DNA from 4 places in the Marinobacterium sp. YM272 genome. Region 1 is predicted to be linked to each of the others. Evidence: riboswitches for the same ligand, from Rfam matches in the RefSeq annotation. Region 1 holds a riboswitch; each other region holds the start of a gene.

Region 1 (3,197 bases):
AAATGAGCGGCACCGGCAACAGGGTCCAGTACAAACAGATAGTAGGGTAGCACGCCCGACTCGAACAGGGTTTCGCTCAGTATACGCAGGGTGTCCACGCTGTCGTTGATCTCTCTCAGCAGCACCGCCTGGTTCAGTACGGTGACGCCGGCATCGATCAGCCGCCGGATGGCGTCGCGGACACTGGCGTCGATCTCCTGAGGGTGGTTGCAGTGCAGGACCAGCACCGGCTTGAGTCTGGTGGCGGTCAGTGCTGACACCAGGCCTTCGGTGACGCGCTCGGGGATCACGATAGGCAGTCGGGTGTGGACGCGCAGGCGCTTCAGGTGTGGACGCTTGGCCAGGTCCGCGATCATCCGCTCCAGGCGGGAGTCCGGTGTTACCAGCGGGTCGCCGCCGGAAAGAATCGCTTCATGCAGCTCGGGGTGCGCATCTATATAGGCGAGTGCCTGCTGCCACTGATCGCCGCCGAGCTGGTTTTCCTGGTAGGGGAAATGGCGCCGGAAGCAGTAACGGCAGTTGATCGCGCAACCGCCGCTGCCGATCAGCAGCACGCGGTCTCTGTACTTGTGCACCACGCCGGGCACCGGGTTCGAGCCGAGCTCGGCCAATGGGTCGGTGCTGAAGCCGGTGACCGGTGTCATCTCCCGGCCCTGAGGTAGTACCTGCAGCAGGATCGGGTCCTGGGGATCGCCCCGGTGCATTCGCCTGACAAGCCCCCGGGGAACGCGCAGTTCAAACTGCGCATGGGCGCGATCGTCAGCGAGGTCCGCCGGCAGCTCCAGCAGGGCAAGCAGTTCGTTTGTATCGGTAACAGCGCTGCGCAGCGCCTGTTGCCAGGCGTCAGGGGCGGGCCAGGTCAGGGTCATGTCCGGGTTCTTCAACGGGATGGTGGGCGGCATTCTGCCGAATCAGTCCCCCGTCTATCAAGTCCATGCAGGTGGACTTGGCCGGAGCCTCCCCTGTACACTTTAGCGCACTTTTTCCGCCGGCTTTCCCGGCACGTTTGCAAGATTTTAAGCTTAATCCAAGCATAAAACGGAACCATCCAATGGCAACTTACTCCAGCAACCAGTTTAAAAACGGCCTCAAGGTAATGATCGATGGCGATCCCTGCACCATGGTCGATGTAGATTTCGTCAAACCGGGTAAGGGGCAGGCGTTCACCCGCGTGCGTCTGCGCAACCTGATGACCGGCCGTATCTGGGAGCGGACCTTCAAGTCCAACGAATCCTTGGAAGGCGCCGATGTCATGGACCGTGACATGGAATACCTCTACAACGATGGTGAAATGTGGCACTTCATGGAGCCGAGCAGCTTCGAACAGTTCGCTGCCGACCAGGCCGCTGTGGGCGACGCCGGCAAGTGGCTCAAAGAGCAGGACAAGTGCCTGATCACGCTGTGGAACGACAATCCGATCGCTGTTACGCCGCCGAACTTTGTCGAGCTCGAAGTGGTTGAAACCGATCCGGGCCTTAAGGGCGATACCGCTCAGGGTGGCTCCAAGCCGGCGACACTGAGCACCGGTGCTGTCGTGCGTGTGCCGCTGTTCATCGAACGGGGTGAAGTGCTGAAAATCGACACCCGTACCGGTGAATACGTCAGCCGCGCCTGATAGCTGCGACGGCCCCCGGGCGGGGCCGTTTTGCTGTGCCGCAGAGCGCAGGATAAGAGCAGTATCCCTGATTGAAAATTAATCGATACCGGGGATGGTGCTGCTCAGATTTTGTTGCTAGCATGCTGATACGGATATCGATAGGCGTTCAGGCCGCCCAACCTGTACGTTGCCCAAATATCGATTCCGCATTCCAGCGAAAGAGTCTCTCTCGAAAAGGCAATCTCGGGTAACCGGGTGCGCAAAGCTACGGGTTTAAATGGATTAGACCGCCGGGCTACCGAAGGAGAGACACCCCCTACCGACCTTTTCCTCAAGTCCGGTTTTTTCAATGCTACCGAGTGAAGACTGGCGTCCCAGTGCGTCCATCGATTCCTTGCGGTCCCGTGCCCGGCTTCTGGCGCTTGTCCGTGATTTTTTTGCGTCCCGAAACGTCCTCGAAGTTGATACCCAGCTGCTTTCCCACTGTGCCGTCAGTGACCCCTTTATTGACTCGATAGAGGCGTCCTACAGTCCTGCACCGGGGCAACCGGCGCATTCGCTCTACCTGCAGACCTCGCCCGAATACGCCATGAAGCGGCTCCTCGCGGCCGGCAGCGGAGCGATCTATCAGCTTGGCAAGGTGTTTCGCAATGGTGAATCCGGTAGTCGTCACAACCCGGAGTTCACCATGCTGGAGTGGTATCGGCCCGGCTGGGATGCAGGGGCGTTGATGGACGAGGTGGAGGCGCTGGTGGCGGCTGCGATCCCGGCGTTCAGCGCAGAGCGGATCAGCTACCGCGCGCTGTTTCAGCGTGAGCTGGGGCTGGATCCGCACCGCGCCAGCGCCGCCGAACTTGCGCGTCGCTGTCGTGAGCATGTCGACGCACCGTTCGATGATGATGATAGGGATACCTGGCTCAACCTGCTGATGTCCGAGGTGATCGAACCCCGGCTGCAGAGTGCCGTGTTTGTGCACAGCTTTCCCGCCTCTCAGGCGGCGCTGGCGCAGGTGGTGGAGGATGAAACCGGCACCCCGGTAGCCACCCGTTTTGAGCTTTTTGTACGCGGTATCGAACTGGCCAACGGCTACCAGGAGCTGACCGATGCGCGGGAGCAGGCGCGCCGGCTGCTGCAGGATCAGAACCAGCGCGCCGGGCTCGGATTACCTCAGCGTCCGCTGGAGCAGCGCCTGGTGGCGGCGCTGGAGGCGGGGATGCCGGACAGTGCCGGCGTCGCCCTAGGCTTCGACCGTCTGGCCATGCTGGCGCTGGGTGCAGCACGCATCGACGAGGTGATCCCGTTCAGCTTTGAACGTGCCTGAAACGGGTTCAGGCGGGCAGTGAGTTCAGCAGTCCCCGCCGGATCCGGTCCACCGCTTCCTCGACCCAGGCGCGTGGACAGCCGAAGTTCAGGCGCATGAACCGGTCATCACCAAAATCTCTGCCTGGTGAAAGGCCAACGCCCGCCTGCTCGAAAAAGTGGGCCGGGTTTTCCAGCTTGGCGCCGCTGACATCGATCCAGGCCAGGTATGTTGCCTCTATCGGGTCCAGCTTCAGGCCGGGCAGTGCGTTGATCTGTTCCACCAGGTAGTCACGGTTGC
Region 2 (3,197 bases), 2.0 Mb from region 1:
GTGACGCTGATCTGCGAAATCACTATCGATCCGTGATGCGGTAGTTCCTGTAACTTCAAAGTAAGAAGGGCGGGTATATCCCGCCCTTCATGTTGTTACCGCTTATTGCGCGATTACTTGAACAATACCGCTGCTGCTGATATTACCCGCCGCATCCTGCACCTGGATCTCAATATCATGGGTTCCCTGCTTTTTGGGAACCTGCCAGCCGCAGTAATAGAACGGTGAGGTCGTTCCCCAGTTTGGCGACGGGCGAGTAGCAGAACACTCGGTCCGGCCGTTCACGATGTAGTCCACCTGTACAATACTTGCGTTATCCCAGACATGGCCCTTGATCAGGGTATAACCGCCTTTTGCTATGGTGCCATTGTCTGCGGGATACACAACTCGTGCTGTCGGTGCAATGATGTCTTCAGTCATCGGTAATATGTACCCGACTAGAGAGGCGACGATGTCTATATCGGACTGGGAGACATATCCGTCCCCATCCAGGTCAAAACGGCGCCACTCAAATACGTTGCTGTAAAGGTAAGCTGGGTCGCTGGGGTTCGGGCTGATCGCTTCCAGTGGAACGCCGTTACCCTCACCCAGGTGCAAAGCAATACGATCCAGGTCGAACTGGTCAACGGCGCCGTCATCGTTAAAATCCGCCGGGTAGCTGTCGACTTCATCGTGTGCACTTAGGGTGTCGGCCTGTGCGCGGAGGTAGTTGGGCCCCCAGAGTTTGTCCATCTGGAATTCGCCGTCGATATAGCCGATATAGCGGACCAGGCTTCCCATGGTGTGTTCCAACGCATCGTTCCAGCCATCGTTATCGGCGTCCGCATTGACGCAGCGATTGTAGTAATACCTGACCCAATCGTTTTCACTGTGGCCATCGACAACGATATTGTTGGCCGCTGTATCACCCACATTGGTGACGGTGATGGTGTAGTTGATCCCTTCTTCCTTGTAGTTGGGGAACATACAGAGCTGGGACGTGTTGCCAACATTCGGCGCTATTACCGCTTTGCCGGTTTGCTCAATATCAGAGCTTGAGTAATCCCTGTAGGGCACCGTACTGGATAATTGCAGTTCGCTACCTTCCCATTCCAGCTGCACCGTGATGGCAGCGGGGTGGTAGTTACAGGCAGCGTATTTGGGTGTAAAGCTGAAGCTTTCACCGGGCTGAAGGCTTCCCAGTGCTTCCCAGATCAGATGATCATCTTCACCCAGACAGCTGTTGTCGCCGGATAGGTTGCGGAAGTTGTAATTCTCGGTTGTCAGCGAAAGTGGATCAGAGGAGGGGCTGGTGCTTTCAGTGGTCGTTGAATTCTTTCCCTTGCCTTCTGGCTTTGCGGCCATGGCATGAGATGACAGGACCAGTCCGAACGCGACCGACAGGGTGATGGCTGCCTTTGGCAGCGCGTGCATTGCTATTCGAGATGCCATGGGGCCCTCCTGAAATTAATATTCAGCAAGATCCCCTGGCGATGATTCCAAAGAGATGTGTCTCCTTCGGCAATCCGGCTACCTCGATGATGAAACGCGAGGCCCGTGACTTTGCGCGGCTCCTGAGAGCTTTGCCTTTTCGGGAGAGGATCTTTTACAGTTAAATTGTGTGTTTCAATCGTGTAACGGTTGTTCTGCCGCTCATCTGGAGCGGTTTGCAAGCTGTACAACAGCAACCGCCCAAACAAGACTAATCGGCGGTTTGGCTGTGATACTGAAGCAAATAGTTACATCGGAAAAATGTCCTGTTAATTAATCGATACGATTAAATGCTGGGTGGATCATATCAGGACAGTAATAGAATTTTAAATAAGGAGTTTTGTAACTAATCTGATAAGGCAGGGATGAGCAAATAAATACTGATTAGCCTGGTTTACAGGGCGGTTTTAATTGCTTTTTGATGTTAAATAATTGTAACGAATAATGGTGAGGTTAGTATTTGCTGTGGAGGTTTTGAGGTGTTTTGGCTACGGTTAAATAGTTGAAACTGTTACATTTACAGAACAGCGTAAGATCTTAGTTGTTACATAAAAGAAACAAGAATTTTTCGTTATATTAATTTTCAATTTCATCCCATAGGGTGATATGGATCTCTACCGGGTAACCCTCAATGGTATGGAAGGCAGGCTTGAGGCGGCGCCAGGTGCGTTTTCTGTTCATTTCCTTACTCCGAGTGTCGGCACTCCGGTCTTGCGTATCCTCGGATGCGCCGGAGCTTTGAAGACGTTCCTGTTCCGCTTCGTCCTGTTTGATGAGGCGATGATTAAGCAACATACGCCGGTATCGTTTTTCCATGTGGAAAACTCCCCATAGTCAAAAAATTACTGCAGCTAACGGGCCAGAGTCTTTAAGGCATTGAACGCAAAGGGATGACTAGTGTAAGAGGGAGCTTGGAGGAGAGGCTGCAATGTAAATTTGTAACGGGATCCGTACAGTGAAGATCAGTACGGACCCGCTGTTTACGTGTGTTGGAGAGGAGGCTGACCGTTTTCCTTGCTGTCCAGATGGTGTTTTTCCATCATCCGGTAAAGGGTCACACGGGAGACTCCCAGCGCTTTGGCAGCGCGGGAGATGTTGTGGTTGAACCTGTCCAGGGTGACGCATATCACCCGCTTTTCGGCCTCTGAGCGCGCTTCGCTCAGTGTCCTGATCGGCTCCGTTTTTGAGACCACCTCGGAGGAGAGGTTAAGGTCCTGTGGGGTGATCAGCTTGTTGTCACTCATGATCATGCCGCGGCGTACACGGTTGATCAGCTCGCGCACATTGCCGGGCCAGGTGTGATGGTTGATCGCATCGATCGCTTCATCGGTGAATCCGCGCAGCTGGCCGTTGTGGTCGCTGGCGAACTTTTTAAAGAAGAAGCGAGCCAGCAGCTCCTTGTCCTCACCACGGTTGCGCAGGGGAGGGAGGTCGATGTTCAGTACACTGAGGCGGTAAAAAAGGTCTTCGCGAAAACGACCCTGTTCAACCGCCTTGTTCAGGTCGATATTTGTCGCCGCAATAACACGTGTGTCTACGTGCATCGGGGTGTTGTTACCGAGGCGCTCGATGGTGCCTTCCTGCAGAAAACGCAGCAGATGTGCTTGCAGGTTCAGGTCCAGGTCGCCGATTTCATCAAGAAACAGCGAGCCCTGATCGGCCGCTTCTATGCGGCCCAGGCGCCGCTGGGCTGCGCCGGTAAACGCCCCTTTCTCATAGCCGAACAG
Region 3 (3,197 bases), 660 kb from region 1:
AGTGTCATGGAGACTAAATCCTGGGTGCTGATTACCGGCGGCGCTCAACGGCTGGGGCTGCACTGTGCGAAGCGCCTGGTCGAGGATGGCTTTAACGTCATGATCACCTGCCGTTCCCACCGGCAGGAGTGGGCGGGCGAACCTCTGGAGGGCGTTGAGGTGCTGCTGGCTGATTTCTCCACCGTCGAGGGGATCGAAGCGCTGATTGCCGATATCGATCGGCGCGCTCTGCGGTTACGGGCAATTATTCACAATGCCTCAACCTGGATGGATGACAGCGAGGGTGCAGAGGCGATGCAGCAGATGATGATGGTGCACATGCAGGCGCCTTATCTGATCAATCAGGCCGCCCGACGCTGGTTCGGCGCGGACCGTCAGGGCGACATCATCCATATGACGGATTGGGTTGCGGGGCAGGGCTCCGCGAGGCACATCGCGTACGCCGCCACGAAAGCGGCACTGGAAAATATGACGCTCTCGTTTGCAGGGTTGTTGGCGCCTGATGTGAAGGTCAACAGTATTGCGCCCTCGATGATCCTGTTTAACCCGGATGACGATGCGGCCTATCGTGAGAAAACCCTGAAAAAATCTGCCCTCGGGATCGAACCCGGCGCTGAAGTGGTCTACCAGGCGGTTCGCTATCTGCTGGATAACCCCTACGTCACGGGGAGTTGTATGGAACTTAATGGCGGACGTAACGTCAAACCCCGCTGATCGACGAGTGGAATAAAAGGACTTAGGCATAATCCGTTATTCAGTTGTATCGGTTTTGATACATAGACGGATCTGCAGGGCGCCCGTCGCCTTGATGCCAGACAGGGATTTAGTGGAGTTAAATGGCAACGTTGTTCATTCTTCGAACAGCCTTGTGCTATATTCCCCTAAACAGGGAGTGGTTACCAAGCACTGCGTGGTAACGCGTGTCTGCTCCCTCTGATCATCATTAATCCGGATCCTTTCTCGAAAAGGCAAACCCCGAGCAATCGGGTGACGCAAAGTCACGGATCCCTTTGGGATGGCCGGGCTGTCGAAGGAGAGTGAACTAGAAGAGTCCACCACTTCTGAGGATCTGAAGTATGCTTTTTACTTTGGGAGACGCTCAGAACTGACAACTGCTCTGAGCGAGTCTGTGGGTTACAGGTGCGCCGGTTATCGCCGGGTACCGATTAATTGACGAGCGCGATATGGACAGGGCTGACACAGGTGGCACCAAGGATTCCGGGCCACTGAAAATTCTATTGATCGATCCACACTCTGCATTTGTAACCTGGGGCAGTGGCCTCGTGCAGGAAGGCTGTAACTGGGATGTGGTGCGCAGTGATGATCCCCGTGTTGCCCTCCAGCTGTTGCGGCAGACCGCCTTTGACGCCGTCATCGTAGGCGCCATTTCCAGTTTTGAGCGCGAGATCGGTATCCTCAAGCAGGTGGGAGAGGTCAAGCCGAAAGTCGCCCGTATTCTGCTCTCTCCGCCACTCAGCTCGGCTAAGCTGGCGAAAGCCCTGGATGTGGTGCACCGCTCCATTTTCCAGGGCGCGAGTATTGCCGAGATCGTAAGCTCCGTTGAGCAGACGGTTCAGGTGACCCGTCAGCTCTACCGTGACAAGGTGGTGCGCTCCTTTGCCGCTTTCCGCCGGCTTCCCTCATCCCCCTCGATCTACCGGGAACTGAGTAACGCGCTGAGCAGTGAGCGCACCAGCACCCGTGATATCGCCCTGATCGTTGAGCGTGATCCGGCCCTGGCGGCGCGGATAATCCGGCTGGTGAACTCCAGTTACTTCGGCCTGAGCCGGCACATTTCAAGCCTGACAGAAGCGCTGACGCTATTGGGCGTGCGCACGGTACGTGGTCTTGCACTTGCCGGGCATCTCAACGCCCATTACCCGCAGGGAGATGGCTGGAAACTTTTCTCCTTCGATAAAATGAACCAGCGTGCCCTCAGCGTGGCACGTCTGTCCCAGGAGATTGCCACACCTTTCGCCAAGGGGAACCCGGCGATCAAGGATCAGGCGTTCCTGGCAGGACTGCTGCTCGATATCGGCATGTTGATGCTCGCCGCCGAGCAGGGTGAGGGATACCTCAAGGTGCTGCGTTTTGCGGCACGCAAGAAGCAGCCGCTGCATCTGGTGGAGCGCATGGCGTATGGCGTGACTCACGCGGAGCTGGGTGCCTATCTGCTGGATATGTGGAACCTGTCACCTCAGGTGGTGGAGGCGGTGATGCTGCACCACTCTCCGGAGGAGTCAGTCGGTCAAACCTTTAGCCCGCTCTGTGCCGTGCATATCGCCGATGCGTTGCTGCCGACCATCGACAACGAGCTCGGGGTCGACCTGTCCGCGACGCTGAGCGAGGGATATATCGAGCGCCTGGATCTGAAAGGGGAGTTGCCGGGCTGGAAGATGGCCGCCAATGCCTATCGTGTCCGGATGCGCAAGTCTGAACAGGCCGAGTCAGCCTGAGTATTTCCCTTCCTGCCAGACCACCGCTCGCCCAAGCGGTGGTTCGCAAATTGCATATTCCCTAAACGTACGAGGAGAACATCCCCGGGCGCGTCGTTTTTCTAACAGGAGGTAATAACAGAGGTTGCTTTGAATGCTGGGGCCACGTTGACACGTCGCCGCTAAGCAGCCACGCTGGGTAGAGCCGATCAGCATCTTCGAACATATCGGCTTGCTGGCAAGTTATGTATTTGATTTGTAATCGAAATACCCCTTCAAGTTTTATCTCTACGCCAGCGCGCACCGCTTGGGTGGGTCGCTCCTCAAGCCTGTCTTCACCCCATTCCAGCCTTTCATACCCTATTCTCATTCCGGATGTCGGTTTTCCGTCAGGCCTGCCTGCACTGTTTTTGTGCATAAGATGGCAGGTTCTGGAAAACCTGCGCTGTTTCAAACCGTCGAACCCGCCTGCCGCCAAGTGGCTGACCGAGGGTTCCGGTTTTCTGCCGCGTCCGGCCTCTATCCACGTGAAGGAGTCCAAAATATGATTTTAGCGACCGATCTCGATGGTACTTTTCTCAGCGGTAACCCCGATGACAGGGCGCGCCTTTATCAACTGATCAATGCCCACCCGGGGATTCGCCTGGTCTTTGTTACCGGGCGTGGCCTTGAGGCGGTGATGCCGCTGCTCTCCGATCCTGGGATTCCCGAGCCGGAGTATATTATTTGTGATGTGGGTGCCACGGTCATCGATGGCGCTAC
Region 4 (3,197 bases), 2.0 Mb from region 1:
AGCTGCTGCCAGGCTCAAGCGTTACAGCCTGGGTGGGCAGGGTGCTGCTCCAGCCAGATGGCAGGGTATTACTCAGCTGGTACTGATTGCTTGCGCAAGCGCTCGTATCATTATTGCTCAGTGTCAGAGAGTACTGAATATTGGCGCCAGCGGCAGCCCACTGAATATCGCTCGGTGCAAGTATTAGAGACGGATCCGTTTGCTGACAAACCTGGGCGGCTGCTGCATTCACGTAGATGCTGGCAGTCTGTGAGTTTAACGACTCGGTCGCAATGGTTGTTCCACTTAGCTCATCTACAAATTGCTGGCCAGCTTCAAGCGCCGAATCCCACCAGTCGCTGGTCTGCGCATTCATGTCGAGCATATGGAAGCTGTCACCATCGGCGGGTGCTGCAGAGCGCACGGTAGCGCCCTGGAGGAAGTTACCACCCTTAGTCAGATCTGAGTCAAAACCGACCGGCTGGCGGTACTCGACGTAATACCATTCCTGATTGCCGGTATTGGGATCGATACCCTTCAGGAATTTCAGCGCTTTGACTCCACCATCCTGAGCTGAATAGGGTGAAAGCGAGTAGCTACCACTGGTTTCGACTGTCTGGATCGCGGGAGAGCTACCGTAACCCAGCCAACCCAGGCGCTCCTTTTGTGGTGCACTGAAGTGCCCGGATACCATGGTCCCCATGACGTCAGGGATATCGCCGTACTCGATAGATGAACAGGCGGTACCAACGCTGGCGCTGCCGCAGGACAGGGCGTGAGAGTGATAAAGGCCCAAATTATGGCCCAGTTCATGGGCAATGGTGCTTAGTTGAAACTTACCATTGATAAACGCTTTTGACGGTGAACCGCCGACAGTACCAACGCCGCCCCACTTGCAGGCAGAGGTATACGGATGTATGAACACCAGGCGGTCATAGCCGGACAAGTTTATGCCACGGGCTGTAGCTTCTTCCCGTGCATAGGTTTCCAACGTTTGGGTACTACAGGTTGTGCTGCTTTGCGGAATTGTAAACCAGCCAAAGGTGTCGCCACTCAGCCAGGTTTGACCGTAGGAGTTTTCGCGGATGAACTGGTCAACTTCGCCGAATACGATATCGTTGGTCTGTGCAACCGTCGCAGGCTGGTTAGTTGGGTTATCCTGGAAATTGACGAGGATGACAGCCGTGCGCTGTTCGCCGAAGGTATTGGCAACCGGTTCAACAGTGCTACCAGATGAGTAGCTGGCATTATCGGCAGCGAGCGACAAAGTGGTGTCATCTTGGTTAAACACTACAACACCATCCGAGTCTTCGTCTGCAGACTCGAAAAATACACCATTCATGGCAATTGATGAGCCCGTTAACTTGTCATGCGGCAGCTGCCCAGAGAAGCGAAGCTTGAAACGCTCCCCGAAAGCTGTGTTTACAACATGGTGTAGTTTTTGGCTGCCGTCTTCATAGTCTTCATAGAAGATTTCCAGCTTACCCTCCAGGTCGATGCGTTGCTCCAGCTTTTCCAGCACCTGAGTGGGCAAGCCTGCCTGCTTGTCATCTGGAATAGTGGCGCTTAGCACGGCTGCCGGGTTGCTTTCCATCAATTCAAGCAGGAATGCTCGGCGTTCTTCCGCTTTTGCGGTCAACTGTTCCAGAGCACGTGATTTGTCGGCACCCTGGGCCTTGGCCCATTTTTTCTGAAGGTTCAGCAGCGCCTGGGTATGTTCAAGAGCCTGCTGACGGGCCTGTTCAGCAGTTGCGGATGCGGCGGCGGGTAATGACTGAGAGTGTCCATGAACGTCAGCAGCAAAGGACGGCAATGCCACCGATGCAATGGCAGCGGACAGTGCTGTTACAGCGATGGAACGAACCAAGGTGGGCCCGGCTAGGCGCATAGATCTCTCCTGATACATAAAATTCAGTGAAGATCCTCTAGCGGCGTACCGTAGTATCTCTACTTTGGCGGTCCGGCGATCCCCTGTGATGCGATCTCTTTGCTCGCTTCAGTCGGGACCCGTAACTTTGCGCCGCCCGATTACTCGGGGTTAGCCTTTTCAGTAGAGGATCAAAGTTGTTAATTGTTTATCGGGTTATGTCTTATTCGTGATGCACTTAAAGAATGATCTGTAAGCTCGGTATCGTTTTTTTGTTACTTGTTACATAAAAGCTATTCGTTTTAGCCTTTAACCGTCTGAGCTTTACGTTAACTGTTACCCGAATTAAACGTTCTTAGCTTGAGGGGGATATTATCAACTGCGAGATGTAAGGTTAAGTATGCGATGTATAAAAGAAAGTTCCGAATTGAGCGGGAATAAATTTAAATGAATCAATAAATTAACAGGTTTTGTGTCGCTTTAAATTTTTTGTTAAACCAATGAAACAATTCTAAAAGAGCTGAGTGTAATTTTATTCTATAAATGTTTCCTTTAAACAACATATAAAGGTTTTATGTAAATTGATTGGTACACTCTGAAGTGGAAACGTACAGCGATTTTTTGTAAGAACTTTTTGTTATAAAAAATTAAATAATGGATTTAATTTAGTATCTGTCTGTTTTTGATGTCAAAACCAAGTGGATGGAGGCCGGTAAATCGCTTCTGATGACAGAAGGTGTCTACGGCGGTGCTTGAAGAGAGAATCAATACCAGCGATCGGTGGACACTGAACCTGATAATGTCTCCGTGTATCATCACTCGATATCAATGCTGTAATGAATGGATAACACTAACGTTTATTTCATTAAATCCATATCTATCAATGGCTTATTTCATTTTCCTGTCTCCTGGTTTTCTCTTTTCTGTATCTTTCTGTTAACGGTTGAGCCTGTAAATTTCCTTCTGAAAAGACAGAATTCTTTTTAAATCATAGGCTTTCGTCATATGGCGCAGTCGTTGCTGTAGAGAGCGTAAACCAGTGCGCTAATTGGTTGCGAGCTAGCCTTCTGTATTTTTAGCAGTACGTAGCAGTACGGGTCGCTCAATCGGTTAGTGCTTGAACGCACTCGAGGAATAATGATGCAACAGCACGTGCTGCGACATCAGGCGGGCCAGTCTAAAAGATCTTTATCCTTGTCGCTCAGGCGCATGGTTCATGATGGATCGGTTTGGGACAGCGTCGGTTACCTGTTGGTTCTGTGCCTTGCTGTATACCTTCTCAGTGCGCACCTTGGATTTTTCAGTGAAGCGTCAAAGCCTCCCGATTCGCCTCATGTTGAGAATCAAACTG

Evidence for each region. A riboswitch is a leader RNA that binds a small molecule or an ion and turns the genes downstream of it on or off. The one in region 1 is predicted to bind cyclic di-GMP.
Region 2: another riboswitch for cyclic di-GMP. It lies ahead of ACQUQP_RS13105 (Ig-like domain-containing protein); the one in region 1 lies ahead of epmA (EF-P lysine aminoacylase EpmA).
Region 3: another riboswitch for cyclic di-GMP. It lies ahead of ACQUQP_RS07355 (HDOD domain-containing protein); the one in region 1 lies ahead of epmA (EF-P lysine aminoacylase EpmA).
Region 4: another riboswitch for cyclic di-GMP. It lies ahead of ACQUQP_RS13120 (Ig-like domain-containing protein); the one in region 1 lies ahead of epmA (EF-P lysine aminoacylase EpmA).

The regions. Positions count from the first base shown of each region.
Region 1 is NZ_CP194171.1:947,592-950,788, forward strand. It holds gene epmB (EF-P beta-lysylation protein EpmB) at 1-902, opposite strand, end outside; gene efp (elongation factor P) at 1,052-1,615, shown strand; cyclic di-GMP riboswitch class I at 1,824-1,900, shown strand; gene epmA (EF-P lysine aminoacylase EpmA) at 1,947-2,918, shown strand; gene ACQUQP_RS04470 (MalY/PatB family protein) at 2,926-3,197, opposite strand, start outside.
Region 2 is NZ_CP194171.1:2,950,885-2,954,081, reverse strand. It holds gene ACQUQP_RS13110 (MSCRAMM family protein) at 1-36, shown strand, start outside; gene ACQUQP_RS13105 (Ig-like domain-containing protein) at 103-1,431, opposite strand; cyclic di-GMP riboswitch class I at 1,497-1,577, opposite strand; gene ACQUQP_RS13100 (hypothetical protein) at 2,047-2,286, opposite strand; gene ACQUQP_RS13095 (sigma 54-interacting transcriptional regulator) at 2,451-3,197, opposite strand, start outside.
Region 3 is NZ_CP194171.1:1,603,245-1,606,441, forward strand. It holds gene ACQUQP_RS07345 (inorganic triphosphatase) at 1-17, shown strand, start outside; gene folM (dihydromonapterin reductase) at 7-714, shown strand; cyclic di-GMP riboswitch class I at 958-1,032, shown strand; gene ACQUQP_RS07355 (HDOD domain-containing protein) at 1,185-2,456, shown strand; gene ggpS (glucosylglycerol-phosphate synthase) at 2,980-3,197, shown strand, end outside.
Region 4 is NZ_CP194171.1:2,958,733-2,961,929, reverse strand. It holds gene ACQUQP_RS13120 (Ig-like domain-containing protein) at 1-1,867, opposite strand, end outside; cyclic di-GMP riboswitch class I at 1,931-2,033, opposite strand; gene ACQUQP_RS13115 (hypothetical protein) at 2,987-3,197, shown strand, end outside.